DNA from 4 places in the Mesorhizobium sp. M1169 genome. Region 1 is predicted to be linked to each of the others. Evidence: predicted binding sites of a transcription regulator. Region 1 holds the regulator's gene; each other region holds the start of a gene.
The links. The regulator PhoB, encoded in region 1, activates phosphate uptake and scavenging genes when phosphate is short. The targets are predictions, from matches to a motif close to TGTCATNNANCTGTCAT.
Positions count from the first base shown of each region.

Region 1 (7,904 bases):
TAATATTGAATTTACACGAGTCGATCTAATACACTAGAGCTAAAGTCTATGGTGGCGGTTTGATCTACTTCAATTAGGAAAAACTGATTTAGCTAGTACTTATCCATAGTCGACAAAGAAATCCTGTTCTCGGTGCAACAAGGATGATGGTCGTTCCAATGACACGCTTCTGGCCCCTCACGATTCTGATGCTGGTGTCGGCAATAGCCGTTGCGCTCGGCACATCCTTCTCCTACGCGGATAGCTGCGGTGCCATCAGGAGCCAATTGCTTTCGGCGGGGCGCAGCGGCGGGACCAGCCCCGAGCTTGCCCAACTGCGCCGGCAACTCGCCGCGATTCAAAAGCTTGAGAGACAACGCAGATGCGCAGCGAAAACCGCCGGCTTCTTCTTCAATCCCTGCGCCGACCTGGTCAGCAGCAAGGCGGAGGTGCAACGGCAGATCGCCAGACTGTCGAATTCGAGCAGGGACACGTCCGGACTGAAGGCCAGGTTTGTCGCGCTGGGCTGCGCCGCCCCCGCTGCCAAGAAACAGCCGGCGCAGCAACGCACGGCACCCAAGGCCCAGTCCGCAGGCACAACAATTGGCGGCAATCGGATGCTGTTTTGCGTTCGCTTGTCGGACGGATATTTCTTCCCCGCGCCAAAATCGCAGTTCGCCAAGAGCGACGATCAGAAGGAAACGGTCGATCAGTGTCGCTACATCTGCGACGATGCCGGCGTCGACCTCTATACGCTGAGCGACGCCACTCGCGAGACCGAGGAGATGGTCGCGCTCGAGTCGGGAAAACCCTATGTGGAGCTACCTGCCGCGTTCCGGTACCGCGACGACGCGAACTTCAAGGCCTGCGACGTCAAGCGCTATTACCGGCGCGTCGCCGAGCTCAGGGCACGAACCGTGACACCGGCCAACATGACCAACGCCATCATACCGTTGCCGACGGCAAAGCCGGATCTTGGCGTCGTCGCGGAAATTCCTGAATCCGGGATCGAAACCGCCGGTGCCGCTCCGGCAGAGGCAAAAACGCAGGCTGCCGAAGTGCAGGGGGCTGCCCAGCATCAGTCGATCGAAAGAGCGATCGGCGCGCGGCCGGTGAGAGTGGTCGGGCCGGCCTTTTTCCCGGCGGACTGACCAGGGCGGGCGATGTTCCGAGAGGGCTGGCCGGATAGCCGCTTCAAGGCCTGGAGCCGTGCGCATCGACCGACGTCGGCTGGTTATTCGCAGACCATGCGGGCCCGTTTACCGGGCTCGCTGACATTCTTGCAAGTTAGCGGCTTCGTCGGCTCCGGCGACAGCATGGGCGGGTTGTTGGTGACCCTCCTCCGAGGCGTTGCAACGGAAGCCGCGCTCCTGCGCACCGCCGGCCTTTTCGGCGTTTGCGGCGCCACTGGAAAGACGTCGGTCTCCAGTTGCGACTGTTCGGCTTGCGCCTGCGGCGAAGGCCTGTCCCAGAAACGGCGAACATCGAGCGGCTTGGGAATGATGACGGTGCCGTCATAGCTGCGCGCGCAGCCGCTTCCCAGAGGCAGCGCCAGGCACAGGAAGACAGGCAGAATCCGTCGAGACATCAGCAATACCCCTGCAAGCTTATAACGCTGCTTCGGCCTAACCGACAACCGGCGGAATAGGGCGAAGGGAGTAGATACCGTGAAGTAGAAGTCGTCGCACTTCCAGTGGAAGGCGTTGCTCGAAGATCGAGCGCCGGGTCGGGCGCGGATGGAGGTCCAGCGCGAGTTAGAACCTTGCGATTCGTCAACGCTTCCAGCGTAAGGCCATGGTGCGATCGCACCATACCAAAGCCGCGCTCAGTGGCGACAATGGGATATTCGAAGTTCCGCTCCTCCAGTTACGGGCGGGAGCAGCGACCGCCGGCAAGAAACAGGGTCAGATTTACCCCAACGGACCTGTTTCGGCGATGGCGCGGCCATGACACGTTCTGGCTGCATGCAACGCGCTCCCGTCCGGCTTTTTTCTTTTAAAGCCGGTGGCTGCGATCGCCGAGCAGACGATGCCGGCCGGAATTCACGCAAGCTGCTGATTCCAGCGGCAAACCGCGGCCCATGCCGACAAAAGCCCGCGGCCGCTCCTTCTTAACCCGGCTGGACGTCGTTACCGGAGCGACATGAAACTGTCATGCGACTGTAATAATCGGGGGCTATTGGCCTCAGCGGGCGCCGGAGGAATGGCGCCGAGAGACCATATTCCGAACAGGAGCAGGCCACATGAGACATTTCATCCGCTCGGCGGCCGTTGCGATTGCAATGGCTGCGGCGACGACCACCCTCACCCTGTCCGCCGCGCTCGCCGCGGACATCTCCGGCGCCGGCGCCACCTTCCCCTACCCGATCTATGCGAAGTGGGCCGACACCTACAAGAAAGACACCGGCGTTGGCCTTAACTACCAGTCGATCGGTTCCGGCGGCGGCATCAAGCAGATCAAGGCCAAGACCGTTACCTTCGGCGCTTCGGATGCGCCGCTCAAGGGCGACGAGCTTGAAGCGTCCGGACTGGCTCAGTTCCCGATGGTGATGGGCGGCATCGTTCCCGTCGTCAATCTCGAGGGCATCAAGCCGGGCGAGTTGGTTCTCGACGGCCCGACGCTGGCCGACATCTTCCTCGGCAAGATCACGAGCTGGGATGACGAGGCGATCAAGAAGCTCAATCCCGACGTCAAACTGCCTTCGCAGGCGATCGCGGTCGTTCACCGTTCGGATGGTTCGGGCACGACGTTCAACTTCACCTATTACCTCGGCGACGTCAGCGCGGACTGGAAAGAAAAGGTCGGCGTCGACAAGGCCGTGGAATGGCCGGTCGGCATCGGCGCCAAGGGCAATGAGGGCGTTGCCAACAATGTCTCCCAGACCGGCGGCGCGATCGGTTATGTCGAATATGCCTACGCCAAGCAGAACAAGCTCACCCACACCGATATGATCAACAAGGACGGCAAGAAGGTCGAGCCCACCGCGGCGGGGTTCTCGGCGGCAGCGGCCAATGCCGACTGGAGCTCGCAGCCGGGCTATGGCGTCATCCTCGCCAACGAGCCGGGCGCCGAGTCCTGGCCGATGACGGCGGCAACGTGGATCCTGCTCTACAAGAAGCCGGATGATGCCGCGACCACCGGCGAAGCGCTCAAATTCTTCGCCTGGGCATACGACAAGGGCGACGAGATGGCCGGCGAGCTGGACTACGTTCCGATGCCCGACAAGGTGGTTGAGAGCGTCAAGGCCATGTGGGCCAAGGAAGTCGTCGGCGACGACGGCAAGCCGCTCTACTCGGCTATGTAATCTCCTCCAGGGAGGGCGTCGACGGCGCCCTCCCTGTTGCCTTTAATCGCGAGGACCCAATGACCATCGCTTCCGATGCCGTGCCATCAGCTGCAGCAGCCCGGGCCAGGGAAGCTACTGTGCGGCGCTTCGCGCTCACAGATGCCATATTCCGCGGACTCACCCGCGCTTCCGCAATTCTTGTGCTGGTCATCCTCGGCGGTGTCGCCATCTCGCTGTTTGCCGGCTCATGGCAGGCGCTGTCGTCGTTCGGTTTTTCTTTCCTGACGACTGAGAGCTGGAATCCCGTTACGGAAAAATTTGGCGCACTGGCGCCGATCTACGGCACGCTGGTGACGGCGGCCATTGCCATCCTGATCGCGGTTCCGATCGGCATCGGCATTGCAATCTTTCTCACCGAGCTCTGCCCGCGCCCGCTCAGGCGTCCTATCGGCATAGCGGTCGAGCTGTTGGCCGGCATTCCTTCGATCATCTACGGCATCTGGGGCCTGTTCGTGTTCGCGCCGTTCCTGCAGACGACGATACAGCCCTTCATCATCAACATCTTCCACGGCGTGCCGGGACTATCCAGCCTTTTCGCCGGCCCTCCTTACGGCATCGGCCTTCTGACCTCGGCGCTGATCCTCGCCATCATGGTGCTGCCCTTCATCACCTCGATCACCAAGGACGTCTTCGATACGGTGCCGGCGGTGCTGAAGGAATCGGCCTATGGCATCGGTTGCACGACCTGGGAAGTGACCCGGCGCGTGGTCATTCCCTATACCCGCATCGGTATCATGGGCGGCGTCATGCTTGGCCTCGGCCGGGCACTCGGCGAAACCATGGCGGTGACTTTCGTCATCGGCAACGCACATCGCATCAGTGCCTCCCTGTTCGCGCCGGGCACGACGATCTCGGCGACCATCGCCAATGAATTCACCGAGGCCGACGGCGACCTCTACACCTCCTCGCTGGTTTCGCTCGGCCTGATCCTCTTCGTCATCACCTTCCTGATCCTCGCCGCCGCCCGCTATATGCTGATGCGGATCGACGCCCGTACGGGAGCCTGACCGATGTCGACATCCTCATCGCTCCACAGCCGCCGCAAAGCCAGGAATTCGGTGATGATGGCGCTTTGCGTCGTCGCCGCCGGCATCGGGCTTGCCTGGCTGGCGCTCATTCTCGGCGCGTTGGTCTATAAGGGCACAGCCGGGCTTTCGCTCGCGGTCTTCACCGAGATGACGCCACCACCGGGCGAGGCCGGCGGCCTGCTCAATGCCATCGCGGGCAGCCTGCTGATGACGATCATCGCCGTTGTCGTCGGCACGCCGGTCGGCGTGCTGGCGGGAACCTACATGGCCGAGTATGGACGCTTTTCGCGCATCACCACCGTCGTCCGCTTCATCAACGACATCCTGTTGTCGGCGCCGTCGATCATCATCGGCTTGTTTGTCTATGAGCTGATGGTACGGCCAATGGGGCATTTCTCGGCCATTGCCGGCGCCGTTGCGCTTGCCATCCTGGTCATTCCGGTGGTCGTGCGCACCACTGAAGACATGCTCAACCTGGTGCCGAACGCGTTGCGTGAAGCCGGTGCCGCGATCGGCGCGCCGCGCTGGGTGGTGATCCGTTCGGTCGCCTACCGCGCCGCATTGTCCGGCATCGTCACCGGCATATTGCTGGCGATAGCACGCATTTCCGGCGAGACGGCGCCGCTGCTCTTCACCGCGCTCAACAACCAGTTCTGGAGCAGCAATATCAACGCGCCGATGGCCAGCCTGCCGGTGACCATCTTCCAGTTCGCTCTCAGCCCTTACGAGGAATGGCAGCAACTGGCGTGGACCGGCGCACTCATAATCACCCTGACGGTTCTGGGCTTGAGCATCCTCGCCCGCAGCCTTACCGGACGCAGAGAGGACAGATGACACAGATGTTGTCCCCAGACATGACGATGGCCGAAACGGTCGCCGAGAAGACGAAGATCGAGGTCAAGAACCTCAACTTCTACTACGGCCAGAGCAAGGCGCTGAAGGACATCAGCCTGTCGCTGCCTGAGCGCAGTGTCACGGCCTTCATCGGCCCTTCGGGCTGCGGGAAATCGACGCTGCTGCGTGTGTTCAACCGCATCTATGAGCTCTACCCAAAACAGACGGCCGAGGGCCAGGTGCTGCTCGACGGCAAGAACATTCTCGACCGGTCGCAGGATCTCAACCTCCTCAGGACCAAGATCGGCATGGTGTTCCAGAAGCCGACGCCGTTCCCGATGTCGATCTACGAGAACATCGCCTTCGGCGTCAGGCTCTACGAGAACCTCGGCAAGTCCGAGATGGACGGCCGCGTCGAACAGGCGTTGAAGCGCGCCGCGCTGTGGAGCGAGGTCAAGGACAAGCTCAACGCCAGCGGCTTGAGCCTGTCCGGCGGCCAGCAGCAGCGGCTCTGTATCGCCCGCACCGTGGCGGTGAAGCCGGAAGTCATTCTGCTCGACGAACCGGCTTCGGCGCTCGACCCGCTGTCGACTGCCAAGATCGAGGAACTGATCGACGAATTGCAAGCCGACTACACGATCGTCATCGTCACCCACAACATGCAGCAAGCGGCGCGCGTGTCGCGCCAGACGGCCTTCATGTATCTGGGTGAACTGGTCGAGTTCGACCGGACCGAGAAGATATTCACGTCGCCCCGCGAGAAGCGCACGCAGGACTACATCACTGGCCGCTTCGGCTGAGCCGTTCCGATCATGCATATGAGGACAGGACCATGGGCGAACACACAGTCGCTTCTTTCGACGAGGATCTCGAGCAGATCAGCAAGCTGATCCGCGACATGGCCGACCTCGCCGGTTCGATGGTCGGCGGGGCGACCAAGGCGCTGTTGAATTCCGACAACGTGCTGGCGCAACGCGTCGTTTCCGACGACGCCATCATGGATGCGCGTCAACGCGAACTGGACGACCGCGCCATCACCCTGATCGCCAAACGCCAGCCGATGGCCCACGATCTTCGCCATGTGGTCGGAGCGATCCGCATGGCGGGCGACCTCGAACGCATCGGCGACCTTGCCAAGAATATCGCCAAGCGCGTGAGTGCGGTCGGCCTCAGCGCCACGCCGCGGGACCTGTCGCATTCCATCGACGCGATGGCGCAGCTGGTTCTCATCCAGGTGCAGGGTGTCATCGAGGAATATGCTGCAGGCGATGCGGCCGCGTTGGCCAAGCTGCGTGCCGCCGACGAGCGCATCGACGTCAAATACACGTCCGTGTTCCGCGAGCTGTTGACCTACATGATGGAAGATCCGCGCAACATCACCGCTTGCACGCACCTGCTGTTCTGCGCCAAGAATCTGGAGCGGATCGGCGACCATGTCACCAACATCGCCGAAAATGCGTATTATGTGCTGACCGGCGAGCAATTGCCGGTCAATCGTCCGAAGCAGGACGAAACGACAATGTCCGCACCGGTGACATGATGGGGGTGCCCAGCCGATGATCGCACCACGCATAATGGTGGTGGAGGACGAGGAGCCGTTGGGTGTGCTGCTCCGCTACAATCTCGAATCCGAAGGCTACCAGGTCGAGGTGGTGACACGCGGCGACGAAGCCGAGATCCGTTTGCAGGAGAATGTGCCCGACCTTTTGGTGCTCGACTGGATGATACCAGCGGTTTCCGGCATCGAGCTCTGTCGTCGGTTGCGGGTGCGCCCCGAAACCGAGCGGCTGCCGATCATCATGCTGACCGCGCGCGGCGAGGAGAGCGACCGGGTGCGCGGTCTTTCGACCGGCGCCGACGACTATCTGGTCAAGCCGTTTTCGACACCGGAATTCATGGCCAGGGTCAAGGCGCTGCTGCGGCGCGCCAAGCCGGAAGTGCTGTCCAGCGTGCTGAAGGTCGGCGACATCGTGCTCGATCGCGAATCGCACAGGGTCTATCGCAAGAAGAGCGAAATCAGGCTCGGGCCGACCGAATTCCGGCTGCTCGAGTTCATGATGCGGCATCCGGGCCGTGTCTTCTCGCGCAGCCAGTTACTCGATAATGTCTGGGGGGAGACAATCTACATCGACGAACGCACCGTCGACGTGCATGTCGGGCGGCTGCGCAAAGCCGTCAACAACGGCCGGATGCCGGATGTCATCCGCACCATCCGCGGCGCCGGCTATGCGATCAGGGAAGATTGACCCGCCTGGTCAGGCTACGTTCTTTCTGACGCTGGGCCTCATTTGCGCGCCCGGCGCGAAAATCTCCTGGTCGACGAAGCTTAACGCCCGCATCGCGCAGCCTTCGCGGATCAGAGGCAATTCGTTCGGCTCTGTATCGAAGGAGATCGAGCCTGAATGCTGGCCGCCGGCGGTCTGGGCGATTGCCTTCCGCAAGGCCGGCTCGATCAGATCGAAGGCGGCGGCACTGGCGCCGACCATCGCGACCGGTGCCGGATCGATCAGCGCGAACAGCGAGCCGAGACCGAAACCCAGCGCTTCGCCGGCCTTGCGGTAGGCCTCGCGTTCCGGCCCATCTTTCTCGCGCGCCCGGGCCGCCAGTGCGCGCATGTCGGCGTCGCTGACGTCGGCGACCGGTTCGCTGTCTTCGCTCATCTGCCTGGCGTTGCGCCAGATGGCGTAGTTGCCGGCATACGCCTCGATGCAGCCGCG
Region 1 covers NZ_JAMYME010000033.1:38,627-46,530, reverse strand. The annotation lists gene NKH41_RS25535 (DUF2865 domain-containing protein) at 159-1,130, shown strand; gene NKH41_RS25530 (hypothetical protein) at 1,214-1,567, opposite strand; gene pstS (phosphate ABC transporter substrate-binding protein PstS) at 2,222-3,283, shown strand; gene pstC (phosphate ABC transporter permease subunit PstC) at 3,343-4,332, shown strand; gene pstA (phosphate ABC transporter permease PstA) at 4,336-5,187, shown strand; gene pstB (phosphate ABC transporter ATP-binding protein PstB) at 5,184-5,987, shown strand; gene phoU (phosphate signaling complex protein PhoU) at 6,020-6,727, shown strand; gene phoB (phosphate regulon transcriptional regulator PhoB) at 6,744-7,433, shown strand; gene NKH41_RS25495 (ROK family protein) at 7,443-7,904, opposite strand, start outside.

Region 2 (7,904 bases), on a different contig from region 1:
CCGATCGCGAAACGCCCGGGATGAGGGCCATCGCCTGGGCGGCGCCGAACAGAAGGCCGTCCCGCCAGCCCAGATCGCGCAAAGCCTTGCGCTTGGCGCCCAGCCGGTCGGCGGCCGCGAGAACCAGCGCGAAGACGATCAACATGGTTGCCGTGAGATAGAGGTTGCGGGCCGGACCTTCGATCAGGTTCTTCAGCAATAGTCCTAGGATGCCGATCGGCAGGGTCCCTATGATCACCAGCCATCCCATGCGGGCATCCGGGTCCAGCCGTTCACGGCGGCCGGCCAGGGAACGCAGCCATGTGGCGATGATGCAGATGATGTCATGGCGGAAATAGATCAGGGCCGCGATCTCGGTCCCGATCTGCGTAATGGCGGTAAATGCGGCGCCGGGATCGCCGGCCGGTGGCAGGAATTCACCAACGATCCGCAAATGCGCGCTTGAGGAGATCGGAAGAAATTCCGTCAGTCCTTGAACCACTCCTAGGATCGCCGCCTCGCTCCACCCGATTTCAGCCAATTGCACTTCCTTTGCGTGGTGCGCAGCTCGTCTCGGGCTGTCGCTTCATCGGATCGTCGAAGAGCCGACGTTAGCCGGTGCGGGCCTGCAGATAGGAGAGCATGAGGAACTGTGGGGCGGTCACGCAGCTTTGCTGCGCTGATCGGGTCTTGGATTGTCGTTTGCCATGCCCGGATACCATTCCGCGAAGACTGCTTTGAGACTTCCGTCGAGTGTCCGGGTGCGGCCATTGCTTCGCCCGTTGCCTCGTGGGCGCTCAACGCGAGGTGCAGTCGTGATCCAAAAGGCGCTCGGCCGCTGAGCTTTCCCAATTGGTCAGGATGTAAAATCCCGGTCTTGCGCCGGCGAGTTCGGCGCCAACGACGACGACATTTACGTGATGCATGGCGCCCCGGGCCTGCGGCAGGCCGGAAGCGATGATGCCGACTACGTTGGTCGTTTCCAAATCCGGCTTGTCGACTGCCTTGATCCAATAGCGTTTCCCCATCAGAGCCAAAGGGAGAAGCTGCCACGGACCTTCCACCTTCGGCCCCTTCAGGACAAGTTTCTTTTCCACCGACACCGCAACGCAATCGATATGGATGTGGAACTGATCCTGGGATCGCTCAGTCCTGGAATTCACAGCCATGGCGATGGCCGTTCGTGGAAGGTGACGTCCGAGGCTCGCCGAGACCTTGCTTCGTGCTTTCCATGCCCGATTCCAGAGTTGGGAACTGCCCTGCCAACGGACAGACGGGCTTTCAAGGCCGGCAACAGCCGTAAGTGGCGTCAACAGAAACTCGGTCCGGTATCGGGGTGATTTAATGAGAGCTGATCCAGGCACGCCCTGCCTGGGCAGGATCACTTCCTCGCAGGGGAAAGCGCTGCCAAGATGCGCTGCGGCAAGAGCGCAGGTCTGCACAACCTGCCAGAGCGCGTTGCGATGCGCTGAAGCGGAGCCGACGTCGGTGACCGCCGCAGTCAGCAACGCGATTGTCAAACAGAGCACGGCTGCAGCACGGCAGTGGTGGAACAATGGTAACCTGTGAAGGGATTTTACAGCGAGGGGAATGCCCGAGATGAGGTTTTGAGTCCCGGCGCGCAGTCGGCGAAACCGAAACGGTGAAGGTGGAGCGGCTGGGAGCCTCGCGATGGTTCCGATGGGCGACTGCTCTTCTGCCCGATCACTGGTTTGATGACGTTTCGGCATTAAACCTCGCATCCTTGGCCGTGACCGATGTCAGTTCAGATTCTGCGCCCCGCTCAGCGGCCGGATCGAGATTGCTGTCCTTCCCTACTATGGCCTTGTCAGCGCTTCGCGGCACGTCCTCCATCGCATTCTGAAGCATCGAGCGGGTTTCCTGCAGGTCGAGTTCCTTCTCGGCTTGACGTACGGCGTCGTCAAACTGCTTTCGAAAATCGCCCGCAATCCGATTGAATGTCTTCATCATTGCCCCCGCCGATCGCATGACTTTTGGAAGCTCCTCCGGGCCGAAAACAACCAGCGCCACCACGAAGATAACCAACAGGTGGGTCATGCCAAGTCCGAACATCGGTACGTCCTCTCGCGCAATCGCCGGCAGCGACAACCTCTCCGCTGGTTTGTGGCGACCGATCCGGTTGAATGCCTCGACCTACGGCGCCAAATCCAACCATCATAGCCTCTCGCCTGAGCCATTCCAGTATGCGGCCGCGGGAATGTCGTTCATACTTCGAGCCATGTGGCACCACTCGTCAACCCGAATATCAGGCGCACGTCTGGTAGGGATATTCGCAACCGTGCTCGCAGCAAGCGGACTCCTCGCTGGAGCCGATGGCACAAGGCCCAGAATATTTGAAGCAGGCGCCTACTCCTTTTCCGACGAACTCGGCGGATTCCGGATCATTGCCGCTTCGGGAGCCGGAACAAGGGCCGATCCCGTCGTGATCACCGAGGAACTCGAGTCGGCAAGCCCGGTAACCCTCACCATACGCGCCATCCGGCCGGTTCAGCCATTCGGTGCCTCCGGCAACTATGCCACCGGGTTCATTTCCCTAAGGATCGTTGCCCTCAACAACAGCGGTCACGCCTGGGTCGAATTCGAGTTCGAGTTGCAGGAGATTCTCAACCAGCCAAGCGATTCCAGCGACGGGCTTTCGTTCGACCAGGCGCGCCGCGAAACGGATGCAATTCGGTCCGATAGTTTCGCCGAATTCAGTCGTGAATTCGAACCTTATGACCATCTTCTGTTCCGGAAAGGCGAGGTCGATCCGCTGAGCACGGTTTCGTTCTCATTCCTGGTGACTGATTTCACGCCGACTGCGCGGCTCTATCTCGTTCAGGACCCGCGCATTCCCTCAACCTGAACGTGTCGCGCATCATCGCGGCCGTCGGTTCGAACAACGCTGCTCGTCATGCATGCCGGCAGTTTGGCAGGTGTCGTTGGGCGCGGCATGCCGATGGATTTGCTGGTCATTTTGGTCGCTTGGCCGTGCCTTTGATTCGGGCCACAAAATACGGACAACAGGGCAAAACCCGACGCGAACGACGATTGAGGATCGTGAGCGCCCGCGGTACGAGTTCTCCGCCGAGTTACTTGTGAAGCGTTCACACTAGCGACAGTTCCGGATCGTGCTATGATCTTGCGCATGAGGACGATCCCGGCCTCTTACATTCTGGTTTTCGCGGCGCTCGCTGCAACGCCCGCGCGGGCCGAATGCCAGTGCCTCGCCAACGGCCACATTTTCCATCACGGCGAAATCGCTTGTCTGCAATTGCCGTCAGGTCCTGAACTCGCGCAGTGCGACATGGTTCTCAACATTTCGTCATGGAAAAAAATTCAGGATGGATGCCCCGAGGCGACGGCGCCGTTTGGCTTGCCTGTCAAAGGGGACGAGCAGAAACCAGGCGAAGGCGGAGATAAAGCCAACGATTTGGCTTTATCAACAGCAAACGCCCGGAGCTAAAGCGAAGCGCAGTTTGCGCGCATCCAACAGTGCGACGCAAGCCCAACGCATACCCTAGCGGTGTTCCAACACCGCTAGGAACCAGCCCTATGGATGAGCTTCCTGTTGAGATTCTGCTTTCCTGTCAGTCCTTCTTGTTCCGGTAGCTTTCAATGGCTTTGCCAACCATGTCGATGGCGACGTTGGCGCCACCAAAGCCGTTCAGCTCAACGGCCTTGCGGCCTTCAGGTAGCTGCTTGTAAACTCGAAAGAATGCCTCGATGCGCTGTCGTTCGATGGCCGGAAGATCATCGATGGTCTTGACCCCGTCATATTGCGGATCGATATCCGTAGCCGGCACAGCGATGATCTTGTCATCCGCTTCGCCGCCGTCGACCATGTTGAGCACGCCGATGGCGCGGACTTTGATCAGAGCACCGGGCACAACGGGTTCCCGGGTGAAGACAAGCGCATCCAACGGGTCGCCGTCGCCGCCCAACGAACTGGTAACGGAACCATAGTTGGCCGGATAGACGACCGGCATGGACTGATATCGATCGACGACGACATGGCCTGTCTCGGCATCGATCTCATATTTGGTGATGCTTCCCGCCGGAATCTCGATAACCGTGTAAAATTCGCTGGTGTCTTTCGGCTGCGGAAAATCGAAAGCTGTGACGAATTCGGCGAAAGCGGGCTGCGTGCCCAGCAGGGCCGCAAGCGCCATGACAGTCGGCAAAGCGCGCATGGTTGTCTCCAGAGGTTGGACGGGCAGGGCGCCCTGCATCCGCCTAGCCACCGTATGTGACGGCAGCATTACAGGGTTCCGTTATTGAAATTGGATGACCGTATTTGCACCGATCCTGCGGCGAGCAGAAATGGGCCGAGATAGAGCGCTGACGAGTGATGAGCGTCTATGGGCGTTTGCGTTTATGGGCGTTTAAGAGACGGTGGCCGCTTCAAATGTGCTATTTCAGGCGAGCCCATTTCCGGCAAGGGGATAGCTTGCGTCGTAACTCCTGCCAATCGGGCACGCTACACCCACAACACGCCGTTCGGCGAGAGCTGCCACGTAGACGCCTCGCGGCTCAGTGCGACGTTGTGTGGCAATCATCAAAAAGCAAGTGAAACTCCAACTTCAGTTGAAGTCCTTCGGAGACTACGCCACCTTGACCTTGAATCATTGCCAGGGTTCGAAATTCGTGAACGAAGAGACAACAACACCACGTCCGCTATACTCCACTGAAAGGGCTGCTTCATGTCGGGAATGTCGCGCAGGGGATTCTTGCTGGGCGGCACGGCAGCAGTAGCTGTCGGCGCTGCAGGCGGGCTGATTGCCGGCAGGGCCGTAGCAGCCGATCTGACCTTGCGGGTTTCAGCGATCAGTCGGTCGATTTTGCCCGGCACCGTCACCAAAGGGATGATGAGTTTCGGTGCGGGCGGGCCGCCGCCCACTCTGCGTTTATTGCGAGGTAGGCCGTTTTCCATAGACGTGGTCAATGATCTCGATGAAGCGACGAGTGTGCACTGGCATGGATTGCGCATCGCCAATGCCATGGACGGCGTGCCTTATCTCACCCAGCGTCCCATCGCGGCGGGCGAAAGCTTCCGTTACACTCTGACACCGCCGGATGCCGGCACCTATTGGTATCATCCGCATTGCAACACGCTCGATCAGATGGCCCGCGGTCTGACAGGCATGCTTGTTGTCGAAGATGACGAAGATGCCGGTTTCGACCAGGATTTGCCGCTCAATATACGCGACTTCCGTCTCGGCGAAGACGGCCAGTTCATCGAATTGTTCAAGGCACGCAACGCTGCGCGCGGCGGCACGCTGGGTACGGTCTCGACGGTAAATTGGGAAGTCACCCCGATTTACGATCTGCCAGCGGGCAGCCTTGTGCGCCTGCGTTTGGCAGTCACGGATGTCACCCGTATCGGCACTTATGACCTCGATGGCGGAACGGCCAAAGTGATCGCTCTTGATGCCAACCCGCTGCCGCAGCCTGTTGCGCCTCGGGGCATTGTCATCGCGCCCGGCCAGCGCGCCGATGTCGCCCTCCGCGTGCCTGATGGCGAAGACGAGATCGTCAGCCTGAATCTCAGAACAGCCAAGGGACCTCGCGTTCTCGTCCGATTCCGGCCTATCGGCGCCAGCGCGGGGCGGACGCTTGGCGAACTCAAGCCGCTGCGGCCGAATCGCGTACCGGAGCCGGATCTTGCCGATCCCGAGACAATGGACTTTGTCTTTGGCTGGTCGCCCAATGGTGATGCGCCGGCGCCGGGTGTTTGCGGCACGCTCGGCTACACCTTCTGGTCGATCAACCGCGTCGCCTGGCGAGGGGACGCGCCGGGGCCAGTTGATCCGCTCGCGGCTCTAAAACGAGGCAAAAGCTATGTTCTGCGCCTTCGCAACGAAACGCCGAACGATCATCCGATCCATTTGCACGGTATGTCTTTCCGTCTGCTACGCTCCGACAAGCGCAAAATTGCGTCGCTTGTAACAGATACGGCCCTTCTTAAATCGCAAGAAGTGATGGAAGTGGCGTTGGTCGCTGACAATCCGGGTAATTGGGCATTCCATTGCCACGTCATTGAACATCAGAAGAGCGGCCTGACCGGTTATTTGCGTGTGGAATGACCCGGTCCTCATCCAGGGTTGCGTTGCCGAGGGCGTGAGAGGGTCGAAATTGGGCGAGGCGGAGCGTCCGAGTTCTCGCCGCACTAATGGCGCTACTGCTCACGGGCGCCGGAGCGGCCGGCGACGGGTGCTGATCTGTGCATCTGATCGAGCCTCTGCTGAGTGGCCTCCCGGGCTCGCTCGCCAACGCCGGTTCCCATGCCACCGCGGTCGCGATTGCGTTGGTCATCATCACGGCGCTGTAGCTCATGCTGGGCGATCTGGCGCCCGCTCCGGATCGTGCTATGATTTCGCATGAGGACGTTCCATGCCTCTTGCATCCTGGTTTTCGTGGCGCTTGTTGCAACGCCCGCGCGGGCAGAATGTCAGTGCCTCGCCAACGGCCGGACGTTCCATCACGGTGAATTCGCCTGTCTGCAATTGCCGTCTGGACCGGAACTCGCGCAATGCGACATGGTTCTCAACATTTCGTCATGGAAAAAAATTCAGAGCGGCTGCCCGGAGGCGACAGCACCATTGAGTGTGCTCGTCGAAGGGGGCGAGCAGCAATCAGGCGAAGCCGGACACAAAGCCTTAACAACGACGAACACTCCGACCTAAGACGAAGAGCAGGCTGCGCATCAGCCACAGAGATCTCTTTCGGCAAGGCGTCAACTTTGGGGTGAACTGTTACACTACCGTCACTTGATTGCGCTGACCAGCGGGTTGTCGCCATCGAGGGAGACCCAGCGCCCCGTGTCGGTGCCGGTTTGCCTCTTCAGGAAGCGGTAGCCGGTCTGGTCCCAGCGGCGCACCGTGTCGGTGAGGTTGTCGAGGATGAAGTCGCCCGTGTCGGTACGAACAGTCAGCACTGCATGACCCTCGCCGTCGGGCTTGCGAACAACCGTCATCAGCAGATCCGACACAGGAATGCCGCGGTTTATCAGACGGCGACGCTTTTCCAGCGCATAGTCTTCGCAATCGCCGAAACCACTGTCCGGATAAGCCCAGAATTCGTCCTGTCCGTACTGGTCGAGATCGCTCATCGGCTTGACGTTGTTGTTGACCGTCAGGTTAACGCTCGTAATCTGCCGCCAGAGTTTTCCGGTCATGTGCTCCGGACCATTGTCGCGTGAGCGGATCTCACATTCGGCCCGATGGGATTTGCAGAAATCGTAGTGACCGATCGGCTGCGAGGTAAAGCCACCGATCGGCATCGACTGTGAAGCCGTCGCCGCCGACCACGTGGACATTATCGCAATGATTGCAACGACCGCACCGCCGCCCAACCGTGCGCACAACCGCACTCGTGAGGAACTCATCCGACCCGCCCAACCACCTTTGTTAAGAATGAGTTAAGGTCGATCCCGTGGGTTCTGTCAATCAGAGCGGGAGGAAGATCCTTCTGAATGGTTACTTGCGCCGTGTGCGTTGCTCGGCCGCTACACGTCTGCACGATTTCGGTTTCCTGCGCGGCAGGTCTTTGCCAGAGGGACCGATATGGTGAGATGTCAACCGTCGGTCACGCTTGGTGCGAATTGGAAAGTGATGAATGAGCCTCGATGAGGTCACGCAAGCGACGATCGCGTTTATCCGGACGCATGAAGCATGGGGTGTTCCGCTGGTGCTCGTGCTGGCCTTTGGGGAATCGCTGGCGTTCATCTCTCTGTTGTTGCCTGCAACCGTGATCCTGATCGGTGTCGGTTTTCTCATCGGCGAAAGCGGTATCGCATTCTGGCCCCTGTGGCTTGCCGCCGCCATTGGGGCGGCATTGGGGGACTGGCTGTCCTTCTGGATCGGCACGCGGTTGGGAAACGGGGTTTCGCACTATTGGCCCCTGTCACGTTATCCAAACCTCAT
Region 2 covers NZ_JAMYME010000049.1:31,037-38,940, reverse strand. The annotation lists gene NKH41_RS29875 (undecaprenyl-diphosphate phosphatase) at 1-511, opposite strand, end outside; gene NKH41_RS29870 (CDP-diacylglycerol diphosphatase) at 777-1,709, opposite strand; gene NKH41_RS29865 (Sec-independent protein translocase subunit TatA/TatB) at 1,684-2,037, opposite strand; gene NKH41_RS29860 (hypothetical protein) at 2,219-2,845, shown strand; gene NKH41_RS29855 (hypothetical protein) at 3,116-3,445, shown strand; gene NKH41_RS29850 (inorganic diphosphatase) at 3,570-4,211, opposite strand; gene NKH41_RS29845 (multicopper oxidase family protein) at 4,710-6,065, shown strand; gene NKH41_RS29840 (hypothetical protein) at 6,360-6,665, shown strand; gene NKH41_RS29835 (transglutaminase-like cysteine peptidase) at 6,746-7,366, opposite strand; gene NKH41_RS29830 (DedA family protein) at 7,597-7,904, shown strand, end outside.
Region 2: NKH41_RS29850 (inorganic diphosphatase) is a predicted target of PhoB. The motif match lies at 4,229-4,245, and genes of this name have one in related genera.

Region 3 (7,904 bases), on a different contig from region 1:
TGGCGGCAATCGCCGATGCGCTGTGGCAGGACCCGGCCCACCGCAATGAGGTCGAGACCAGGATCGTTGCGCCCTTGCAGGCGGCACTGGCCAAGGCGTGAACAGCGCCGCGCCGAGACGGCGGCGACCAAGGTCGATTTCTTCACCATGGTGCGCGGAGAAGACTGATGGATATCGCCACTCAATCCATTGAAGGCGGCTTCGCCGATCCGGTATTCAATGCCCAGACCGTATTCCGTGCCGTCATGGACGCGATGGCGCGGCCGGGCAGCGTCCAGCCCTTGCCGGCCCTTGCCCACCCACCGGCGCCGCTGTCGGCCACCGCCGGCGCCGTTGCGCTGGCGCTGTGCGACAACGACACGCCGCTCTGGCTCGACCCGGCTTTGCAGGTGTCGGCGGTGAAATCCTGGCTTGGCTTCCATACCGGCGCGCCGCTGGCCAACACCCCGGCCGACGCGCATTTCGCGCTGATCGCCACGCCGGCCGAGATGATGGCGCTCGACGGGTTTTCGCAAGGCACCCAGGATTATCCCGATCGTTCGACGACGCTGATCCTCGAGGTCGGCGATCTCGTCTCCGGCGCTCCGCTGCTGCTCGAAGGCCCGGGCATCGAGAAGACGGCGACGATCGCGCCGGCGCAAATGCCGCGCCATTTCGTCGAGCAATGGAAGCAGAACAACCAGCGTTTTCCGCGTGGCGTCGATATCATCCTCGCCACGTTCGACGCAATTGCCTGCCTGCCGCGCACGACGCGCATCAAGATGATGGAGGCGTAGCATGTATGTTGCGGTAAAGGGTGGCGAGACGGCCATTCGCAATGCTCACAAACTGCTCGCCGACCGCCGGCGCGGCGACCGTTCGGTGCCCGCACTTCGTCTAGACCAGATCGTCGAGCAGCTGGCGCTCGGCGTCGATCGGGTGATGAGCGAAGGTTCGCTCTACGACAGGGAACTGGCGGCATTGGCGATCGTCCAGGCGCGCGGCGACATGATCGAGGCGATCTTCCTGGTTCGCGCCTATCGCACCACGCTGCCGCGTTTCGGCTACACCAGGGCGATCGACACCGGCACGATGCTGGTCGAGCGGCGAGTGTCGGCGACCTACAAGGATCTGCCCGGCGGCCAGTTGCTCGGCCCGACTTTCGACTACACCCACCGGCTGCTCGATCCCGAACTTGCTACCGGCGGCGATGTCGCCGAGCCGGAACAGCGTGCAGGCGAAGCAGAGGCGATGCCGCGCGTCTCGGCCATCCTCGCCCGCGAAGGCCTGATCGAGCCCGACGGCGACATGCTTGGGGATCATACCCCCGGCGACATCACCCGCGAGCCGCTGGAATTCCCGATGGCGCGGGACATCCGCCTGCAGGCGCTGTCGCGCGGCGACGAGGGGTTTCTGCTGGCGCTTGGCTATTCAACCCAGCGCGGCTACGCGCGCAACCACCCGTTTGTCGGCGAGGTTCGCATCGGCGAGGTCGAACTGGAGCTCGAGGTGCCGGAGCTGCCCTTTGCCGTGCCGCTCGGCAGCATCCGCGTCACCGAGTGCCAGATGGTCAACCAGTTCAAGGGCTCGGCAAAGGCGCCGCCGCAATTCACCCGCGGCTATGGCCTCGTCTTCGGCCAGAGCGAGCGCAAGGCCATGGCCATGGCGCTATGCGACCGCGCGCTGCGCGCCTCGGAGTTGGGTGAGGATGTCATCGCCGCAGCGCAGGATGAGGAGTTCGTCATCTCGCATTCCGACAATGTCCAGGCGACCGGCTTCGTCGAGCATCTGAAGCTGCCGCATTATGTCGACTTCCAGGCCGAGCTCGACCTCGTGCGCCGCATGCGCACCGAGCACGACGCCCGCGAAAATGCCGGCAAGGCCGAAGAAAAGAAGGAGGCAGCGGAATGAGTGCACAACCAGCGGACATCGCCACCTACAACTTCGCCTATCTTGACGAGCAGACCAAGCGGATGATCCGCCGCGCCATCCTCAAGGGCATTGCCATCCCCGGCTACCAGGTGCCGTTTGCCTCGCGCGAAATGCCGATGCCCTATGGCTGGGGCACCGGCGGCGTGCAGGTCACCGCTTCGATCATTGGCCCGGACGATGTGCTCAAGGTCATCGACCAGGGCGCCGACGACACCACCAATGCGGTTTCGATCCGCGCCTTCTTCAAGAAGGTCGCCAATGTCGCCGTCACCACCGAGACGGCCAAGGCGACCATCATCCAGACGCGCCACCGCATTCCCGAATATCCGCTGAGTGCCGGCCAGGTGCTGGTCTATCAGGTGCCCATCCCCGAACCGCTGCGCTTCCTCGAACCACGCGAGACGGAGACGCGCAAGATGCATGCGTTGGAGGAATACGGTCTGATGCATGTAAAACTCTACGAAGACATCGCCAGGCATGGCCGCATCGCCACCACCTACGCCTACCCGGTCAAGGTTGAGGGCCGCTATGTGATGGATCCCTCGCCGACGCCGAAATTCGACAATCCGAAGATGCACCGTTCGCCGGCTTTGCAATTGTTCGGCGCCGGCCGCGAAAAGCGCATCTACGCGCTGCCGCCCTTCACCGATGTGGTCAGCCTCGATTTCGAGGACCATCCGTTCGAGGTGCAGACCTTCGACCAGCCCTGCGCGCTGTGCGCGGCCGAGAACGTCTATCTCGACGAGGTCATCCTCGACGACCATGGCGGCCACATGTTCGTCTGCTCCGATACCGATCATTGCGAGAGGCGGCGCAACGCCCCTACCTCCCCCTTGTGGGGAGGTCGCGCCGAAGGCGCGGGTGGGGGTACTGCCACCGCCTCACCCCCCACCCCGGCGCTACGCGCCGACCCTCCCCACGAGGGGGAGGGTAAGGAGAAGCAATGACAGACGAACCGCTGCTGCGCGTTTCGGCGCTGTCCAAATTCTACGGCTCGCGCGTCGGCTGCGAGAACGTCACTTTCGACCTCTGGTCGGGCGAAGTGCTGGCGGTGGTCGGCGAATCCGGTTCCGGCAAGACGACTTTGCTCAACTGCCTGTCAACTCGACTGCTGCCCAGCTCCGGCACCGCCAGCTACCGGATGCGCGACGGCCAGTTTCGCGAACTTTACCGCATGAGCGAGGCCGAGCGCCGCTTCCTGATGCGCACCGATTGGGGTTTTGTCCATCAGAACCCGGCCGACGGGCTGCGCATGACGGTGTCGGCCGGCGCCAATGTCGGCGAGCGGCTGATGGCGGTCGGCGACCGCCACTATGGAAAAATCCGCGCCACCGCGGTCGACTGGTTGTCGCGTGTCGAGATCGACGAAGACCGCATCGACGACGAGCCGCGCGCCTTTTCCGGAGGCATGCGCCAGCGCCTGCAGATCGCCCGCAACCTCGTCACCGGGCCGCGGCTGGTGTTCATGGACGAGCCAACCGGCGGCCTCGACGTCTCGGTGCAGGCGCGCCTGCTCGATCTGTTGCGCGGCCTAGTCACCGATCTCGGCCTGGCGGCCATCGTCGTCACCCACGATCTCGCCGTAGCACGTCTGCTGTCGCAGCGCATAATGGTGATGAAGGACGGCCGCGTCGTCGAAAGCGGCCTCACCGACCGCGTCCTCGACGATCCGCGCGCGCCCTACACCCAGTTGCTTGTGTCCTCGATCCTGCAGGTGTGACCATGGGACGCATTTGCCTGGCACCTACCCCCACCCCGCTGCTTCGCAGCGACCCTCCCCACAAGGGGGAGGGTAAAACGCCGGCGCCCTACCTCCCCCTTGTGGGGAGGTCGGACCGAAGGTGGGGGTACTCCGGCCCGCAGACAAATGACGATTGGAGAACCCTCTGATGGCAACCCCGCTCGTTGTCTCCGATGTCGCGAAGAGCTTCACCATGCATCTGCGCGACGGCATCAAACTGCCGGTGGTCGCCGGTGTCTCGTTCGCGATCAGGGCCGGCGAATGCGCCGTGCTCGGCGGCCCGTCCGGCGCCGGCAAGAGCTCGATCCTGAAGATGCTTTACGGCAATTATGCCGCCGACGAAGGCCAGATCATCGTCCAGCACGAGGGCGGGCTGATCGATCTCGCAACCGCCAGCCCGCGCACCGTGCTTGCCGTGCGCCGGCTTACCATCGGCTATGTCAGCCAGTTCCTGCGCACCGTGCCGCGTGTCTCTGCGCTCGATGTCGTGGCCGAACCGCTGGTCGAGCGCGGCGAGGAGCGCGAGGTCGCGCACGGCAAGGCACGCGCCTTGCTGGCGCAGCTCAACCTGCCGGAGAAGCTCTGGGCGCTGCCGCCGGCGACGTTCTCCGGCGGTGAACAGCAGCGCGTCAACATCGCGCGCGGCTTCATCACCGAGCACCCGATCCTGCTGCTCGACGAGCCGACCGCTTCGCTCGACGCCAGGAACCGCGACGTGGTGATTTCCCTGATCGCCACCAAGAAGGCGGCGGGCGTCGCTTTGCTCGGCATCTTCCACGATCACGACGTGCGTGAGGCGGTGGCCGACCGTATCATCGACGTGACCGCCTTCGCCGCCGGAAAAATTGCCGCATGACCAGGAAACTGTCGGAGGCGCCGCTGATCCACGAGACGGCGGAAGTCGAGAACTCGACGCTTGGCCGCTGGACCGAGATCGCCGAGCGCTGCCGGGTTTCCGAAAGCACGCTCGGCGACTATTCCTACATGATGCAGGACTGCGGCGTCTGGTGCGCAACGATCGGCAAATTCGCCAACATCGCCGCAAGCGTGCGCATCAACGCTACCAACCATCCGACCTGGCGGCCGACGCTGCACCATTTCACCTATCGCGCCTCGGATTATTGGGACGACGCCGAGCACGAGAGCGAATTCTTCGCCAAGCGCCGCGCCAAACGCGTCACCATCGGCCACGACACCTGGCTCGGCCACGGCTCGACCATCCTGCCCGGCGTCACCGTCGGCGATGGCGCTGCGGTCGGTGCCGGCGCGGTGGTGTCGAAGGACGTCGCGCCCTACACCGTCGTCGCCGGCGTGCCGGCCAAGCCGATCCGCGAACGCTTCGACCGCCGCACCGCGGAGCGCTACCAGGCGCTCGCCTGGTGGGACTGGGACCATGCAAGGCTGCGCGCCGCGCTCGACGATTTTCGGGAATTGTCGGCGGAGGCGTTTCTGGAGAAATATGGCGGCTGAGGGTCGTGAATGGTGAATGGTGAATGTGAATGGGGGCAGCGGACAGGTTTCGAGGCTCAGGGAAGCCTCTCTTGCCACCATTCACCATTCACCATTCACCATTCACTATTCACCATTCACCATTCGAGCTTCTCGCGCCGAGTTGATCCCGCCCCGCTCCAGGCTGTGGGCAGTAACAAAACTGACATCGTTCCGACACCGCAGGTTCATGCGGCTGCGCTAGCCAGGGTAAACAGACCTTCAATTGCGATTGGACTGGAGCCTGCACCATGTCAGCTACGCTCGAAATCCGCGGCGTCACCCGCCGGTTCGGCAAGAACACCGCCGTCAGCAATGTTCACATCGCGATTCCGCAAGGCCAGATGGTCGGCATCATTGGCCGCTCCGGCGCCGGCAAATCGACGCTGCTGCGCATGATCAACCGCCTCATCGATCCCAGCCAGGGATCCATCCTGTTCGACGGCGTCGAGGTCTCCGGGTTGCGCGGCTCGCCGCTCCGGCGATGGCAGCGCGACTGCGCCATGATCTTCCAGCAGTTCAATCTCGTGCCGCGCCTCGATGTGCTGACCAATGTGCTGCTCGGCCGGCTCAACCACCGCTCGACGCTGTCCAACCTATTTGGCATGTTCTCCCGCGGTGAATGCGCCGAGGCGGTTGCAGCCCTCGAGCGCCTCGACATCGCCCGCACCGCCCTGCAGCCGGCCGGCACGCTTTCCGGCGGCCAGCAGCAGCGCGTTGCGATTGCGCGCGCCATGATGCAGCAGCCGAAGGTGTTGCTGGCGGATGAGCCGATTGCCTCGCTCGATCCGCTCAACGCCAAGGTGGTGATGGATTCGCTGCAGGATATCAATTTGCGCGAGGGCATCACCGTCATCACAAATCTGCATACGCTGGATACGGCCCGCACCTACTGCAACCGCATCATCGGCATGGCCGCCGGCAAGGTCGTCTTCGACGGCCCGCCTGAAGCCCTCAACCGCGAGGCCGTGCGCATGGTCTACGGCGCCGACAGCAATGGCGGCGAAATCTCCGAGGCCATCACCTCCACCAGTGTCGCCATCAAACAGAAAATCGCTGCATCCGCCGGACCGCTCGAGCCCGCATTCCCGGGATATTGAGAACGGCCCGATCGCCCGCCCGCGTCAAAGGCACCTGTCAAAAAATTCGAACGCTACCGGCGCGAGGCCGGGACCAACAGGAGAGAGATAATGTTCAGGAAGATGGTTTTTGGCGCCGTTTCATTGCTCGCCATCGCGGCAAGCGCCGCTCACGCCCAGGATATCAAGGAATTCCGCATCGGCATCCTTGGCGGTGAAAACGAAGCGGACCGGCTGCGCAACTTTCAGTGCCTCGCCGATCACCTGAAGTCCGAATTCGGCTTCGAGAAGGTCTCGCTGTTCCCGGCCGCCGACTATGACGGCGTTATCCAGGGCCTGCTCGGCGGCACGCTCGATTTCGCAGAGCTTGGCGCGTCGGGCTATGCCAGCGTCTACCTCAAGGATCCGAACGCCGTGACCCCGATCCTCACCACCCAGCAGACCGACGGCGCGACCGGCTATTATTCGATCGGCCTTGCGCTGAAGTCGTCCGGCATCACCGACATCAAGTCGGCCAAGGGCAAGAAGCTCGGCTATGCCGACCCGGATTCGACCTCCGGCTACCTGATCCCGCTGACCCAGATCCCGAAGGACACCGGCGCTTCGAACGAAACCTTCTTCGCCTCGACCCAGTTCAATGGCGGCCACGAGAACAACCTTCTCGCGGTTCGCGACGGCAAGGTCGATGTTGCGGTTGACGACTCCTCGGGCATCGGCGACTTCAAGAACGGCTACACCTCCGGCACCTTCCACAAGGAAGTCGCCAAGGGCGCCGTGGACCCCAACGATTTCGTTGAAGTCTGGCGCTCCGGCTTGATCCCGAACGGCCCGCTGGTCGTGCGCACCGCACTCGGCGGCGACATGAGCGCCAAGCTCGCCAACTTCTTCACCGGCCTGCCGGCCAAGGACAAGCCTTGCTTCGAGGCCATCGAAGGCGGCGATTTCACCGGCTATGTTCCGGTGAAGCCGGACTTCTACAGCGTCATCGTCGAAGCCCGCAAAGCCGCGATCGGCGGCTGACGACAATTTCGAAAAGGACGGTGTCCATTAGAGCGACGTGCGTCCACTTGGACGCACAAAGTACGCTCTAACACTTAGATGCCGCATCGTGCTTTCCGAAAGTCGACTTTCGGGCCGATGCGGTCGCCGCCCTTTTTGTGTGTCCGCTCGTGACCCCGTATGACCTTCGCCGCTACAATTCGTTCAGACGCGGTCCGGCAGGCAGCAGACGCCTGGCGACGCCAGACGTCCTTGCGACGGTTCTACACGGCGCTCGGCATCGGCTCACTGCTTGTCGCCATGTGCACAGCCATGTGGTTCGCCGACGAGGCCAATGCCGGACATTTCTTCGATCGGCTGCCGCACATACTGGATTTCCTTAGTTGGCTTGTTCCCAAGGACTGGAACGACGTCTGGCGGGCGCTGTTCGACATCGCATCGCCGCATGACAAGGGCAGCCAAGAGTTCAACTTCCCGCTTGGCCGCGTCTATCTCTGGGGCGGCTTTTATCTACCCGAATATTTCGAGCTGATGCTCACCACGCTTAACGTGGCGCTGGTTTCCACTTTCATCGGCTTTGTCTTTGCGGTGCCCTTTTCCTTCATCGCCGCGCGCAACTTGACGCCGAGTCCGGTGCTCAGGCTCGTCGTCAAGCGCTTCATGGAACTGCTTCGCGCCTTCCCCGA
Region 3 covers NZ_JAMYME010000021.1:81,476-89,379, forward strand. The annotation lists partial or broken gene phnG (phosphonate C-P lyase system protein PhnG) at 1-168, shown strand, start outside; gene phnH (phosphonate C-P lyase system protein PhnH) at 168-776, shown strand; gene NKH41_RS20460 (carbon-phosphorus lyase complex subunit) at 778-1,890, shown strand; gene NKH41_RS20465 (alpha-D-ribose 1-methylphosphonate 5-phosphate C-P-lyase PhnJ) at 1,887-2,858, shown strand; gene phnK (phosphonate C-P lyase system protein PhnK) at 2,855-3,631, shown strand; gene phnL (phosphonate C-P lyase system protein PhnL) at 3,801-4,508, shown strand; gene NKH41_RS20480 (DapH/DapD/GlmU-related protein) at 4,505-5,122, shown strand; gene phnC (phosphonate ABC transporter ATP-binding protein) at 5,392-6,240, shown strand; gene phnD (phosphonate ABC transporter substrate-binding protein) at 6,331-7,239, shown strand; gene phnE (phosphonate ABC transporter, permease protein PhnE) at 7,399-7,904, shown strand, end outside.
Region 3: phnC (phosphonate ABC transporter ATP-binding protein) is a predicted target of PhoB. The motif match lies at 5,294-5,310, and genes of this name have one in related genera.

Region 4 (7,904 bases), on a different contig from region 1:
GACCTGGCACTGATCTTCGATGAGCTGCTGGACATAGACGGTGATGATCGGCTCGATCGACATGGTGGCGAAACTCAACAGCATGCCGGTCGCCAGCATGGCGACGACGGGGCGCTTGTCGGGAATCTGCGACCAGCTGTCCTTCACTTTTTCTTCTGACGCGGCCTTGGCGGCAACCGGGCGAGGCGCCTCCTTGATCAGCAAGGTGGTTGCCAGAAAAGCCAGGAAAATGACGCCGCCGGCGAGCAGGAATGTGGCGCGTATGCCAATCAGCGGCGGCAGCGCGCCGCCAAGCAGCGGACCGACCAGGGCACCGGCGGTGATACCGGCCGACAGAACGCCCAGCGCCCAGCCGGAGCGATCCTTCGGCGTCTGCATGGCAACCAGGATGGTCGAGCCCGAAGAATAGCCGCCGGCAAAGCCGATCAGCAGGCGCAAGAGCACCAATTGCCAGACAGTCTGCACCATGCCGGTCAGCGACATGCACAGCGCCATGCCGCAACTGGCGCGCACCAGCATCAGTTTGCGGCCGTAACGGTCGCCTAGCCGCCCCCACAGGGGCGCGACCAGCGCGGCGGCAAGGAAGGTGGCGCCGTAGGCGACGCCCGACCACTGCACGATCGCCGCATGGCCCTCTGCGCCCAGCTGCTCGACGTAAAGCGGCAGGAAGGGCAACAGCAGCGTCATCGCTACAAGCGTGCTGAACGAGCCGGCAAAACACACGGCGAGATTGCGGCGCCAGTGGACGTTGTGCGTGGCGCGGTTGGCGTCTTGCGGCATGTCTGTCCTGTCCGGTCAGCTTGCATGAAACTTGCTGTGGATACCAATCTGGGATACCAACCTGGTATCTGTCATGAACGCAAGCCCCGTCGCTGTCAATGCGGGCCTCTCAAACATGATCGACAAAGGCCGGCGTGATCGGCCAACGCCGGCCAGTGACCCGATTGCCGGAACGAATGACCTGAACGGAACGCCAATGTCGCAGATGCAGAACGTCGAAAAGCAGCTTCGCGAGATGATCCTCGGGCTCGAGATTGGTCCCGGCGAGCGGCTGACGGAGCGCTGGGTCGAAAGCCGCTTCGGCGCCTCGCGCACGCCGGTCAGGGCTGCGTTGCTGCGGCTCGAGACAGAAGGCCTGATCTGCCGCGACGGCCGCGGCTGGACGGTCTCGCCAATCAATCTTGCCGAGCTGGAGCAGATCGCCGTCTATCGCGAGGCGGTCGAGGTCGCGGCAGTCAGGCTGACTTGCACCTTGCAGGACAGAAGTGCCGTCGAAATCATCGAGGCGATGCTCGATTCTTGCGACGACAAGACGCCGCGCGAGGAATGGCATCGCGTCGGCAGGGATTTTCATATCGAGCTGGCACGCCTGTCAGGCAACGAGTTCCTGTTCAGAGCGGTTCGCGATGCGATGACGCGCCTGTCGCGCGCCCGCTGGCTCGAGGTTCGCGACGAGGCAGCGCTCGGCCGCGCCTGGGCCGAACACCATGCCATTCTGTCGGCGGTGCGGGCCGGCGATGCCGATACCGCCGCCCGCCTGCTTTCGGCCCATATCATCGGCAGCCGCGACCGGCTGGTGACCTCGCTGCGCAACGACCGGCGCGGCCTGCGCGCCCGGGGATTTGCCGTCGTCGCTTGAGTGAGGATCGGCTGCCATTGATCACGAAAAGAGCAGATGAGCGAAGAATGCTACTTTCGGTCTCGCTTCGCAAATGCCGATGGCGTAAGAGCGGCGATGGAAAACAACCGATTTGACACACCCGTGACCGTCAAGGGCGCGGCGGGAAGCAATCAGCTCTTGCGTACGGCCCGCGAGGCTTCCGACTACCTCCTCAACAATTGGCCCGGCAAGCGCAGCCCCAAGCACCGCGAAGCGTTGCAAGCCTGTCATGATGCGCTGGCCGGCGACAAGCCGGCCATGAACGCAAGACGGGCCTTCATTGCCGCCGCTCGTGAAGTGAACGTCTTCGTCAGCGACAAGGCGCCTGCCTGAGGCATAGCGGGATTTGACCGAGGCCCGGCCCGCCTGGCAGCCCGGATATCATCACTCTGCCGTTTCGGTTTTGGTTTGGGACTCGCTCTCGCCCTCGGGCTTCGATCGCTCCTTGGCTGCGACCTTGGCAGCCTGCTTTTCCGCCTTCTTGGCAGCCTTCTGCCGGTCGCGTTCCTTGCGTTCCTGACCGTAGTTCGGTGCTCGTGCCATATCGTTTCCTTTCGTTGTGCTTGGCCTTTGCCTAGGAGCATTGGACCGCAAACACAACACCGCAAGGCACGATCGGGCTCCATATCTCGGCGCAGTCCGGAGAGCCCGGCTTTTCAGGCGCCGTCGCGGTCGAGAACGAGATCGGCCGGCCCGAACCGGTCCTTTGCCGTGAATTGCTGGTGCCAGTAGGGATAGAGCACGGGCGGCCTGCTGACCACATCGAGCCGTGTGCGCTCCTCATCGGCAAGCACAAGGCTTGCAGCGGCGATATTGTCTTTGAAATGGGCTTCGGTTCGTCCGCCGATCACCAGCGAACTGACAGCGGGCCGGCCGAGCAGCCAGGCAAGCGCCACCTGCGCCGCCGACACGCCGTGATTATTGCCGATATCGATCAGCGTGTCGACGATCCGCCACAGCCGGTCCTCGTCGCGGATCGGCGGTTCCGACCAGCCGCTGAGCTGGCGGGCGGTCGGCTGGTCACGGTGGTATTTGCCGGACAGCAACCCGCCGGCAAGCGGGCTCCAGACCAGCACGCCGAGCCCCTGGTCGACCGAGATCGGCAACAATTCATACTCGGCCTCGCGCGCTTCCAACGTGTAATGGATCTGCTGGGTGACGAAGCGCGGCTGGTGATGACGGTCGCTGATCCCCAGCCCCTTCATCACTTGCCAGCCGGAATAATTGGAGCAGCCGACATAACGGACCTTGCCCTGCGCGACCAGCGTGTCGAGCGCGGCGATGGTTGCCTCAAGCGGTGTCAGGCCATCCCACTCGTGCAGGAAATAGATGTCGATGACATCCGTCCTGAGCCGCTTCAGGCTCCTCTCGCATTCGCGGATCAGATGGTAGCGCGACAGGCCTTCATCATTGGGGCCTTTGCCGATCCGCATGCGCGCCTTGGAGGCGATCAGCACGTCGCCCTTGCGTTTGCCGCCGAGCGCCTCGCCGATGATCTCTTCCGACACGCCGTTCGAATAGACGTTGGCGGTGTCGATGACATTGACGCCGGCATCGATGCAAAGGTCGATCATCCGGCGCGCCTCGTCGAGGTCGGTCTTGCCGACCGCCGAAAACGCGCCGCCGCCGCCGAACGTCATGGTGCCCATGGTCAGCGTTGAAACCTTCAGCCCGGAACGGCCGAGAGTGCGGTATTCCATGTCGTATCCTCACAATTTATCGGGAAAGGGCGTTGCAGACGACAGCCCTCAATGAACCAGCTATTTGTAGGATAATTCGTTCCGCTTGTCGCCCGTTCCGCAGGGCAAGCTCGATCACATCTTGCGGATTGAAACGCACAGCCAGCTCAGTAGTGGCTGCAATAAAACCGTCATTGCCGGCCTATACTAACATCGGTCCAGCGCTTCGATTTCCGGCCGCCGGGCCGGGCGGCAGAGCGCCTGACAGCGGCCGGCAAGGCCTGTAAGCGGAGCAGCGTAAATGACCGAGATAAAACAGAATTCCCCGGCCAGGGACTGGCTGGAAGCGGAACTCGCCGACACGCTGGATGAAGACTATGAGCTGGAAATCTCGGAGCCGGCGCTGTCGATGGAGATCGCCAAGATCTACAAGAATGCACATCCGCCATCGATCGACCGCCTGCAGTATTTTCGCGATCTCATCACGCTGCAATCCGAGTTGATCAAGCTGCAGTCCTGGGTCGCCTATCACAAGAAGAAGCTCGTCGTGGTTTTCGAGGGCCGCGACTCGGCGGGCAAGGGTGGTGTTATCAAGCGCATCACCCAGAGGCTTAATCCGCGCATCTGCCGCGTCGCAGCACTTCCGGCGCCGACCGAGCGCGAGAAGTCGCAATGGTATTTCCAGCGCTACGTTCCGCATCTGCCGGCCGGCGGCGAGATCGTGCTGTTCGACCGCTCCTGGTACAACCGCTCCGGCGTCGAGCGGGTAATGGGCTTTGCCCAGCCGGATCAGGTCGAGGAGTTCTTCCGCGACGTTCCGGATTTCGAACGCATGCTGGTCCGCTCAGGCATTACGCTTGTCAAATACTGGTTTTCGATCACCGACGAAGAGCAGCAGATGCGCTTTTTGATGCGCATCCATGACCCGATGAAGCAATGGAAACTGTCGCCGATGGACCTCCAGTCGCGCGTGCGCTGGGAGCAGTACACCAAGGCCAAGGAAGAAACGTTCGCCCGCACCAATATCCCGGAAGCCCCGTGGTTCATCGTCGAGGGCAACGACAAGAAACGGGCACGGCTGAACTGCATCGACCATCTCCTCAAGCAGATGCCCTATGAGGAGGTGCCGCACGAGGAGATCACACTGCCGGAGCGCGTCTTCAATCCCGAATACGAGCGCCAGGTACTGCCGCGCGAACTGTATGTGCCGGAGAAGTACTGACTAAAGCGGCGAGGAGGGCGCCGCTCCATGGCGGCACCCTGCAACAAGCTAGGTGCGCTCGATGATGACATGCGTGGCCTTCGGCGTCGCGACCTGCTCGCTGCAGCGATAGCCGAGCTTGGGCATGTCGATGCCGGCAAAAAGGCTCTCGCCGGCGCCTAGCAGGACCGGTGAGATCGCCAGATGCATTTCGTCGATGAGCTTTTCCTTGAGATATTGCCGGATCGTAGAAACGCCGCCGCCCAGCCGTACATCCTTACCGTCAGCCACTGCCTTCGCCTTCTCCAGCGCTGAGTGGATGCCGTCGGTCACGAAATAGAAGGTCGTGCCGCCCTCCATGACAATAGGATCACGCGCATGGTGCGTGAGCACGAAGACCGGCACGTGGTAGGGTGGGTTGTCACCCCACCAGCCTTTCCAGCTGTCATCCGGCCATTCGCCGCGGATCGGCCCAAACATGTTGCGGCCGAGGATCCATGCGCCGACATTTTCGAAGCTGCGTGCCGCGAACGCCTCGTCGGTGTCCGTGGTCCCGCCATCCTTGCCGAGGACCATCTTGCGGAAGGTGCGGGTGCCGAACATCCATTCGTGCAGGGCTTCTCCGCCAACACCCAGCGGGTTCTTCAGGTCTTGGTCGGGACCGGCGCCGAAGCCGTCGATCGACAGGGTGAAAGCGCTGACGCGAAGCTTGGACATGAGAGCCTCCTCGATAACCAATTGTGACATGCAAGCAGTTATCGGGGTAGCTTAACTGATTGCATTTTGCAAGCGGTATTTTTGCTGGCGGAGCAATCGCTTCCAAATCATGTTGGAATAACCAATCTCAATGTCGGCGCCGCCCGTCATCCGCCTGCCGGCAGCTTCTCCCTGTATAGTGACGGGGAGAAGGGGCCGGCCGCAACGTCGATGTTTTTGCAACGCTGGAGATTGGTAAAATCTTTTACGAACGCGTCTTTCTCCCTGCCACTTTACGGGGAGAAATACCGGGCAGGGCAACGAGGGGCAGCGTAAACTTGAAGCGATGTCCTGCGGCGTTCCATGTCGCGCTTTGGACGAACGAACACTACTCGATGTAGACGCTACAAAGGCGCATCACCCCTTGAGCATCGCCGCCACTTCCGGCGCGAAGTAGGTCAGGATGCCGTCGCAGCCGGCGCGCTTGAAGGCGAGCAGCGATTCCAGCATCGCCTTTTCGCCGTCGATCCAGCCATTGGCGGCGGCGGCCTTGATCATCGAATATTCGCCCGAGACCTGATAGGCGAAGGTCGGCATCTGCAACTCGACTTTCAGCCGGCGGATGATGTCGAGATAGGGCAGGCCGGGCTTGACCATCAGCATGTCGGCGCCCTCGGCCAGATCCTGCTCGGCCTCGCGCACCGCTTCGTCGGAATTGGCGTGATCGATATAATAGGTCTTCTTGTCGCCCTTGAGCAGGCCGGCGGTGCCGACCGCCTCACGGTAGGGGCCGTAAAAAGCGGATGCGAACTTGGTCGCATAGGACATGATCGCCACATCCTGAAACCCATTGGCGTCGAGCGCATCGCGGATGGCACCGATCCGGCCGTCCATCATGTCCGAGGGGGCAATGATGTCGGCCCCCGCCGCCGCCTGGATGACGGCCGCCGCCGTCACTTGCTCCACCGTTTCATCATTGACGATAATGCCCTCGCGCAAGATGCCGTCATGGCCATGCGAGGTGAACGGGTCAAGCGCCGCGTCGGTGATGATGCCGATCTCCGGCACCGCCCGCTTGATGGCGCGGGTGGCGCGGTTGATGATGTTTTCCGGATCGAGGATGTGCGAACCGGTCTGATCGCGCAGGCCGAGCTCCACATTGGGGAAAGTGGCGATCGCCGGAATGCCAAGCTTGGCCGCGCGCTCAGCCTCCTTGACGGCGAGGTCGAGCGACAGGCGGAACACGCCGGGCATGGCGGCGATCGGTTCGCGCACTTGTCTGCCGTCGACGACGAAGATCGGCCAAATCAGATCGTCGACCGAGAGCCGGTTCTCCTGGACAAGGCGGCGCGACCAATCGGCCTTGCGCATGCGCCGCAGACGCCGGCTGCCGGTGATCTCGTCGACGCTGCGCGCGCCGGCAGGCTTTGCAGGGGTGAATTTGTTCATCGCAAAAACTCCGGATCGGGCGGCTTTTACCACGAGCCTCCGCTGCTGACCAATGCGACACGATTGTGCCAGGGCCCTGTCGGGCGCTATTCTGGTTGGCCATTGCCCGACAGGATCTGCGCAGCACCCCGCATGGCGACGCGGAATGCCTCGTCGAAGCTGACGCCGCGCACTTGCCAATTGTAGCTCTTGCCATTCAAGGCAAGCCGCCAGTCGGCTATCCAGCCCAGTTCCTTGTCGCTCCAGACGATACTGCCGGCGAGCGCCTGGTCGGCTCCGGCCTTCCTGGCAAGCTGGTCCAGCGTCGTGATATCGGCATGGCGCAGGGCCTGGTCGTCAAGCTTCGAGGCCGACAGCAGTGACGCTTCGGGAAACACAATCGGCATGACCAGCGGACCGGTGGCATTGACGAAGGATTCGCGCATCGCCGCCCCGCGCTCATCGTCGGCGGTCAGCACGAACTGCCTTGTGCCTTGCTCCGCCGCCAGGAAAATTGCCAGGCGTGGCCGCTCGCCAAGCCATGGTTTGCTGCCAAGCGCGGCAAGCACCGGATCGATAACGTCAGGCCTGTACAGACAAGTGAGATCATGCGGCCGGTCATGGGTGCCTTGTTCGTCATGGATTGGAATGCCTTCGAGACGGTCGCGATAGCGGAATTCGGCAACGAAGCTGCCGGCCTTGTCGCGCAGCGCCGCCATCTCAGTTCTCTTCGGCAGCCGCTGATCGCCGGACACACGAACCAGCACCGCATCGAGGCAGGCCTTGAAGCCGATCTGCCTGTTGACCTCGCCCTGGCCGGTGACGATGGCCTGCGATTGATAGAGCTCGTCGACGGTTTCGGCCGATACGGGAGGAGTGTTCGCAGCGATCAGGCCGACCACCATAACAGCAAGGCGCGGCAACCAAGGCATGGTTCAACCTTCCGGTTCAAAGCGCCAGCATTAGCACTGGGTGACGCCGACGACCATGCAGCGGATTGGCCGCCGCCATTGACGCGGCCATGCGCCACGCTTTAGCACTTCACTCCCGGCGGGCGCGGGGAGGGATTCTCTGGCGATGGATTTTGGCGGAGGCGACGAGATTCGCTTCGAAAGATTGGGCAGGGCTGGCGTCGTCACGCTGACGCGGCCGCAGGCGCTCAATGCCGTAACCCACCGCATGGTCAAGGCGCTGGACAAGGCGCTGCGCAGTTGGGAGCGCGACGACGGCGTCGACGTTG
Region 4 covers NZ_JAMYME010000010.1:41,414-49,317, forward strand. The annotation lists gene NKH41_RS12720 (multidrug efflux MFS transporter) at 1-780, opposite strand, end outside; gene NKH41_RS12725 (GntR family transcriptional regulator) at 977-1,639, shown strand; gene NKH41_RS12730 (DUF982 domain-containing protein) at 1,736-1,993, shown strand; gene NKH41_RS12735 (hypothetical protein) at 2,045-2,203, opposite strand; gene NKH41_RS12740 (aldo/keto reductase) at 2,317-3,360, opposite strand; gene ppk2 (polyphosphate kinase 2) at 3,641-4,561, shown strand; gene NKH41_RS12750 (dihydrofolate reductase family protein) at 4,610-5,257, opposite strand; gene hemB (porphobilinogen synthase) at 5,654-6,685, opposite strand; gene NKH41_RS12760 (DUF8605 domain-containing protein) at 6,772-7,596, opposite strand; gene NKH41_RS12765 (enoyl-CoA hydratase/isomerase family protein) at 7,742-7,904, shown strand, end outside.
Region 4: ppk2 (polyphosphate kinase 2) is a predicted target of PhoB. The motif match lies at 3,518-3,534, and genes of this name have one in related genera.